2 linked regions of the Modestobacter italicus genome follow. Each later gene encodes a partner of the first gene's protein in a complex. Links are inferred from orthologs where the notes say so. Each region holds a gene or a part of one and is shown in the gene's direction. Other genes may lie near its edges.

Region 1 (3,280 bases):
GCGACGAGCAGGGCCCGCAGATCACCGCGGCGATCATCATGGCGGCCACCGCGGAGTACTTCTCCGTGACGATGGAGGAGCTGCAGGGCTCCAACCGCAGCCGCACGCTGGTCAACGCCCGGCAGATCGCGATGTACCTGTGCCGGGAGCTGACCGAGCTCTCGCTGCCGCGGATCGGTGCCTCCTTCGGCGGCAAGGACCACACCACGGTCATGCACGCGGTCAAGAAGATCACCGGGCTGATGAGCGAGCGGCGGGCCACCTACACGCAGGTCACCGAGCTCACCGCACGGATCAAGAGCCGCGCCCGCCAGTAGCGGTTGTCCACCGCGCGGTGGTCACCCGTCCGCGTGACATGTCGCCTTGTCCCCAGATCTGTGCACAGGTTGGGGATCACCGCGGCCGTCGACCGTGCGCAGGTCCCGGGCCCGCCGCCGACCGCTCCCTCCGGTGACGGGCCGGGGAGTGCTGCCGGCGACCCCGTCGTCGTCCCCGATGTGTCCACATGTCGACACCGGCGGCGGTGGACACGCGCCCCGGTGCACACGGGGTGGGGACGGACCTGGGCGTGACCAGGGGACCAGGGGTGGAGACGGGCCGGCGACGGTGCACAGCTGTCGAGTTGTCCACGTGTCGACACAGGGAGACGGTCACCTGCCCACAGCGGGCCAACAGGGCTGTTCACGGGTTGACCAGCGCAAAGGGGTCCGATCCCCAGGGTCCACAGCCGTGATGAGGAAGATGAAGTACTTCTCCCAGGGTGTCCTTGAACCACATTCTGGGTGGGGACGCGGCGGCAGAGCAGTGCTCTCAGAAGAGGGGCTGGCCACGCAGGGGGTCCCTCGGGAGAGGATGGGCGCCGCAGCCGCACCGGAGGAGCCGGGGCGGACGAGCAGCGCACGTCGGCAAGGGGTGGGTCTGAGATGAAGTTCCGGGTGGCACGTGAGGTGCTCGCCGAGGCCGTCGCGTGGACGGCGCGCAGCCTGCCGCCGCGCCCTTCGGTGCCGGTGCTCGCCGGGATCCTGCTGGAGGTCGAGGGCAGCCAGCTGTCGGTCTCCGGCTTCGACTACGAGGTCTCGGCCCGGTCCGAGGTCGACGTGCAGGCCAGCGAGGGCGGCCGGACGCTGGTCCCCGGCCGGCTGCTCGCCGAGATCACCCGCGCGCTGCCGCCGCACCCGGTCGACGTCGTCGCCGAGGGCGCCCGGCTCGCCATCTCCTGCGGCAACGCGAAGTTCAGCCTGCCGACCCTGCCGGTCGAGGACTACCCGTCGCTGCCCTCGCTGCCCTCCACCGCGGGGACGGTCGACAGCGACGCCTTCGCCGAGGCGGTCAGCCAGGTGGCGGTGGCGGCCGGCCGCGACGACACCCTGCCGATGCTCACCGGCGTCCGGCTGGAGATCGAGGACGACCTGGTCACCCTCGCCGCCACCGACCGCTACCGGCTGGCGGTGCGCGAGTTCGCGTGGCGGCCGGAGTCCTCCGGGCTCTCCGCCGCCGTCCTGGTGCCGGCCCGCACGCTCGCCGACGCGGCCAAGACGCTGACCAGCGGCCCGGAGGTCACCCTGTCGCTGTCCTCCGGCGGCTCCGGCGAGGGCATCCTGGGCCTGTCGGGCAAGGACCGGCAGACCACCACCCGGCTGCTGGACGCCGAGTTCGTGAAGTACCGGGCGATCATGCCCAGCGAGTCCGCGTCGTTCGCGACGCTGCCGGTCGGGCTGTTCACCGACGCCGCCAAGCGGGTCGCGCTGGTCGCCGAGCGCGGCACGCCGCTGCGCTGCGAGTTCACCCCCGGCCAGGTGACCCTGCGCGCCGGCGGCACCGACGACGAGGGCCAGGCCGAGGAGCGCTGCGACGTCGAGTTCGACGGCGACCCGTTGACCATCGGCTTCAACCCGACGTTCCTGCTCGACGGGCTGGCCGCGGTGCACACCGACCGGGCCCGGATGGACTTCACCACCGCGCTGAAGCCCGCCGTCCTGTCCGGGGTGGCCGAGCCCACCTCCGACGAGGCCGGAGGCGGCGGGAAGCCGGCCGAGCGGGGCGGCAGCTACCGCTACCTGATCATGCCGGTGCGGCTGCCCGGCTGAACGACCAGGCCGGGCCGGGTGTGCGGCGCGGCAGCGGGGCGTGGACGATGAGGTCTCCGGGCCCCGCAGCGCTGCGCGCGCCCACGAGACCCGCCGCGGACGACCGCGGCACACGAGCGAGACATCGAGTCTGAGGAGCAGGACGTGCAGCTGGGGCTGGTCGGGCTGGGCAAGATGGGCGGCAACATGGCCGAGCGCGTGCGCCGCGCCGGTCACGAGGTGATCGGGTACGACCGGTCACCGGGCGCGCGGGACGTCGACAGCCTGCAGGGCCTGGTCGACGCCCTCGAGGCGCCGCGGGTGGTCTGGGTGATGGTCCCGTCCGGTGACCCGACCCGCTCGACCGTGCGCGAGCTCGGTGAGCTGCTGAGCCCCGGCGACGTGGTCGTCGACGGCGGCAACTCCAAGTTCACCGATGACAAGGTCCACGCCGACGAGCTGGCCGAGAAGGGCATCGGCTACGTCGACGCCGGCGTCTCCGGCGGCGTCTGGGGCCTGCAGAACGGCTACGCGCTGATGGTCGGCGGCACCGCCGAGGACGTCGCCAAGGTCCAGCCGGTGTTCGACGCGCTCAAGCCGCCGGCGCCGCACGACGAGCAGGGCAACGAGATGCCCGGCGTCGGCTTCGTGCACGCCGGTCCGGTCGGTGCCGGGCACTTCGCCAAGATGGTCCACAACGGCATCGAGTACGCGATGATGCAGGCCTACGGCGAGGGCTACGAGCTGCTGGCCGCCGTCGACCTGGTGGAGGACGTCCCCGGCGTCATCGCCTCCTGGACCCAGGGCACCGTCATCCGCTCCTGGCTGCTGGACCTGCTGGTCAAGGCGCTGCAGGAGGATCCGGGCCTGGACAAGATCACCGGCTACGCCGAGGACTCCGGCGAGGGCCGGTGGACCGTCGAGCAGGCGATCGAGCACGCCGTCCCGATGCCGGCGATCTCCGCGTCGCTGTTCGCCCGGTTCGCCTCCCGGCAGGACGACTCCCCGACCATGAAGGCCGTCGCCGCGCTGCGGAACCAGTTCGGCGGGCACTCCGTGCAGAGCGTCGACAGCCGGGGCAACAACCCCCCGGTGTCCGAGAAGCCGGCCTGAGGAAGGACCGCTCAGAACGGGGTCGTTGAACGGTGTACCTCCGCCACCTGCAGGTCGGCCAGTTCCGCAGCTGGGAGTCCGCCGACCTGGCGCTGACCCCC
Region 2 (3,337 bases), 550 kb from region 1 along the record:
GGGGGACCGCTGGTCTACGCCGCGCTGGAGGAGGACGCCCCGCCGGCGCCCACCGTCCAGGTCCAGCCCTCGGACGCCGCCCTGGTCAACGACACCGACGGCACCTGGACCGTGGCCGCGGGCTCGTCGGCCGGCTACCGCGTGCACGAGGTGCTCAACGGCGCCGACGCGACCGTCGCGGGCACCACCGACCAGGTCACCGGCAGCGTGGTCATCACCGGCGGCGACCTGGCCGACGCCGACCTGAGCGTCGACGTCGCCTCGATCGCCACCGACAGCGGGCAGCGGGACTCCTACTTCCGCGGCAACGTCATGGACGTCGACGCGAACCCGACCGCGACGTTCTCGGTCACCCAGCCGGCCGACCTGCCCGAGCTGACCGGCACCCCGGTGACCGTGCCGGTGACCGGGGAGCTGACCCTCAAGGGGGTCACCCAGCAGGTGCAGACGGAGATCTCCGTCGTCCGCACCGGTGCCGGGGTCGACGTCTCCGGGTCTGTCCCGGTGACCTTCGGCGACTACGGGATCGACGCGCCGAACCTGGGCTTCGTCCGGGTGGACGACCAGGGTGCCGTGGAGTTCTTCCTGCACCTGACCCTCTGAGTCCGGCCTCGTCCGGATCGTCGGTGCGGGCACGTAGCCTCAGGGCGTGGCTCTGGCGCTCTACCGGAAGTACCGCCCGGCGACCTTCGCCGAGGTGGTCGGTCAGGAGCACGTCACCGCGCCCCTGATGAACGCCGTCGACAGCGGGCGGATCAACCACGCCTACCTGTTCAGCGGCCCGCGCGGCTGCGGCAAGACGTCCTCGGCGCGGATCCTGGCGCGCTCGCTCAACTGCGAGCAGGGCCCGACGTCGACGCCGTGCGGGGTCTGCGGCTCGTGCATCTCGCTGGCCCCCGACGGCCCGGGCTCCATCGACGTCATGGAGATCGACGCGGCCAGCCACGGTGGTGTCGACGACGCCCGCGACCTGCGCGAGAAGGCGTTCTTCGCGCCGGTGCACAGCCGCTACAAGGTCTACATCGTCGACGAGGCGCACATGGTCACCACGCAGGGCTTCAACGCCCTGCTGAAGGTGGTCGAAGAGCCGCCGGAGTTCCTGGTCTTCGTCTTCGCCACGACCGAGCCGGAGAAGGTCCTCCCGACCATCCGCTCGCGCACCCACCACTACCCGTTCCGGCTGGTGCCGCCGAGCACGCTGCGCGGGCTGCTGGAGAAGACCTGCGCCGCCGAGGGCGTGCAGGTCGAGCCGACGGTCTTCCCGCTGGTGGTGCGGGCCGGCGGTGGGTCGGTGCGCGACTCGCTGTCCATCCTCGACCAGCTGCTGGCCGGCGCGGGGCCCGAGGGCGTCACCTACCGCACCGCGGTCGGGCTGCTCGGCGTCACCGACGAGGCGCTGCTGGACGAGGCCGTCGACGCGCTGGCGGCCGCCGACGCGCCCGGGGTCTTCCAGGCCGTCGACCGGGTGGTGGAGGCCGGGCACGACCCGCGCCGGTTCGCCACCGACCTGCTCGACCGGCTGCGCGACCTGATCGTGCTCAACGCCGTCCCCGAGGCCGGCGGCAACGGGCTGCTGGACTGCCCGCCCGACCGGCTGGACCTGATGTCCCGGCAGGCGCAGGCGCTGGGCGCGGCGACGCTGTCCCGGCTGGCCGACACCGTGCACGAGGGCCTGACCGAGATGCGCGGCACCACCGCGCCGCGGCTCCTGCTGGAGCTGGTCTGCGCCCGGATGCTGCTCCCCGGCGTCGACGACTCGGCTGCCGCGACGCTGCAGCGGCTGGAGCGCCTGGAGCGGCGGATGTCGATCGCCGGCGAGCACGCCGGCCGTCCCGAGCCCGCGGTCGCCGCCGCCCCGGCCGCACCGGTGCGCCCCGCACCTGCCCCCGCCCCGGTGGAGCGTGCGCCGGCGCCGCAGCGCGAGCCGGCGCCCGCTGCTGCGGTCGCGGCAGCCTCGGCCGCAGCTGCTCCGGCCGCCGCCCGCCCGGCCTACGTGCGGCCGTCCCAGGCCCGTGCGGCGGCGACGGCCGGTCCGGTCGCCGCCCCCACACCGGCGGCCGCGGCCCCGGAGGGCGACGACGGCTGGCCGGTCACCGCCCGTCCGGGCGCGATGGCCTCCGCTCCCGCGCCGGCCCCCGCGTCGTCCGGTTCGGCCGGTGACGGGCCGCCGACAGTGCGGCCGCGGCCGCCGGTGGCGGCGGGGGAGCCCGACGTGCCGCTGCCGCCCGAGCCGACCGACGACGAGGACTGGCCGCAGCCGACCCGCGCCGCCGCACCCACGCAGGCCCCGGCTCCGGCACGGGCGCCGCAGCCCGAGCCGGCGGCTCCGGCTGCCCCGCCCGCCTCGACGCCTGCTCCGGCGCCGCGCGCTGCGGCGGAGTCGGCTCCCGCACCGCGCGGGGGTGAGCCGACGCCGCTGGTCTCGGCGAACCCCGAGGAGCCGGGCGGGGGAGACGGCGAGCTGACCACCGTCGACGTCCGGCGGATCTGGCCGGAGCTGCTCGCGGTGGTGAAGCGGCACAAGCGCACCACGGAGGCGCTGCTCAAGAGCGCGCAGGTGCACGACCTGACCAACGGCACGCTCACCCTGGTGGCCACCTCACCGGCGCTGGCCAAGATGCTCGGCGACGACCTGAACAAGGACATCGTCCGGCAGGCGCTGCAGGAGCTGCTCGGCGTCCGGTGGAAGGTGCAGGCCGTCGTCGACGCCCCGGGGCAGCCGGCGGCCGGTCCGGCCCCGACCCCGGAGGCGGCGCGGGCTGCGGTGCAGGCCGCGGAGAGCGCCGAGGCCGACGAGCTGATGGCCGAGCGGGCCGCCGAGGTCACCCCCGACGGTGCGGACGCCCCGCCCCCGCTCGACCCGGAGGCGGCAGCGCTCCAGCTGCTGCGCACGCAGCTGGGCGCCCGCCCCATCGAGTAAGGACCCCCTCGCCCCCCACAACACGCTCCGCGTGCCGCGGGCCCCTGCGAGGGGGCCGGGGGCGAGGGGGTCCTTCCTCAGTGCGCGATGACCGGGGCGGCGTCCGGGTCCTGCTCGACCGCGCCGTGCGGCAGCAGCACCGCGGAGATGACCGCGCCGGCGGCGAAGATGGCCGCCGACCAGGCGAACACCGTGGTGTAGCTGCTCACCGAGGCCTCCAGCAGCGCGGCCGGGTCGCCCGGGTCCACCCCGGCCAGGGCGTCGGTGGCGGCCGCGGCGGCCAGCGCGCTGAGCACCGCGGTGGCGATCGAGCCACCGATCTGCTGGAAGGTGTTCACCGCCGCCGAGGCCACCCCGGCGTCGGTGCGGTCCACCCCGAGGGTGGCGGCGGCGAACGCCGGGGCGATCGCCAGGCCG

Evidence for each region.
Region 2: the proteins of dnaN (region 1) and MODMU_RS02665 are in contact, whole or in part, in a cryo-EM structure (PDB 8GIZ), measured with the Escherichia coli proteins. The link is inferred for Modestobacter italicus from one-to-one orthologs.

Annotation. Positions count from the first base shown.
Region 1 is NC_017955.1:1,743-5,022, forward strand. The notes cover bases 34-3,005. They hold dnaN (DNA polymerase III subunit beta), read left to right. Parts: upstream 34-923; coding sequence 924-2,087; downstream 2,088-3,005. Other genes in these bases: dnaA (chromosomal replication initiator protein DnaA), read left to right, coding at 34-317; gnd (phosphogluconate dehydrogenase (NAD(+)-dependent, decarboxylating)), read left to right, coding at 2,211-3,005. Outside these bases: more of dnaA, read left to right, coding at 1-33; more of gnd, read left to right, coding at 3,006-3,179; DNA replication/repair protein RecF, read left to right, coding at 3,212-3,280. UniProt on the Escherichia coli protein: Confers DNA tethering and processivity to DNA polymerases and other proteins. Acts as a clamp, forming a ring around DNA (a reaction catalyzed by the clamp-loading complex) which diffuses in an ATP-independent manner freely and bidirectionally along dsDNA.
Region 2 is NC_017955.1:553,986-557,322, forward strand. The notes cover bases 256-3,284. They hold MODMU_RS02665 (DNA polymerase III subunit gamma and tau), read left to right. Parts: upstream 256-649; coding sequence 650-2,920; downstream 2,921-3,284. Other genes in these bases: MODMU_RS02660 (YceI family protein), read left to right, coding at 256-603; MODMU_RS02670 (DHA2 family efflux MFS transporter permease subunit), read right to left, coding at 2,998-3,284. Outside these bases: more of MODMU_RS02660, read left to right, coding at 1-255; more of MODMU_RS02670, read right to left, coding at 3,285-3,337. UniProt on the Escherichia coli protein: Part of the beta sliding clamp loading complex, which hydrolyzes ATP to load the beta clamp onto primed DNA to form the DNA replication pre-initiation complex.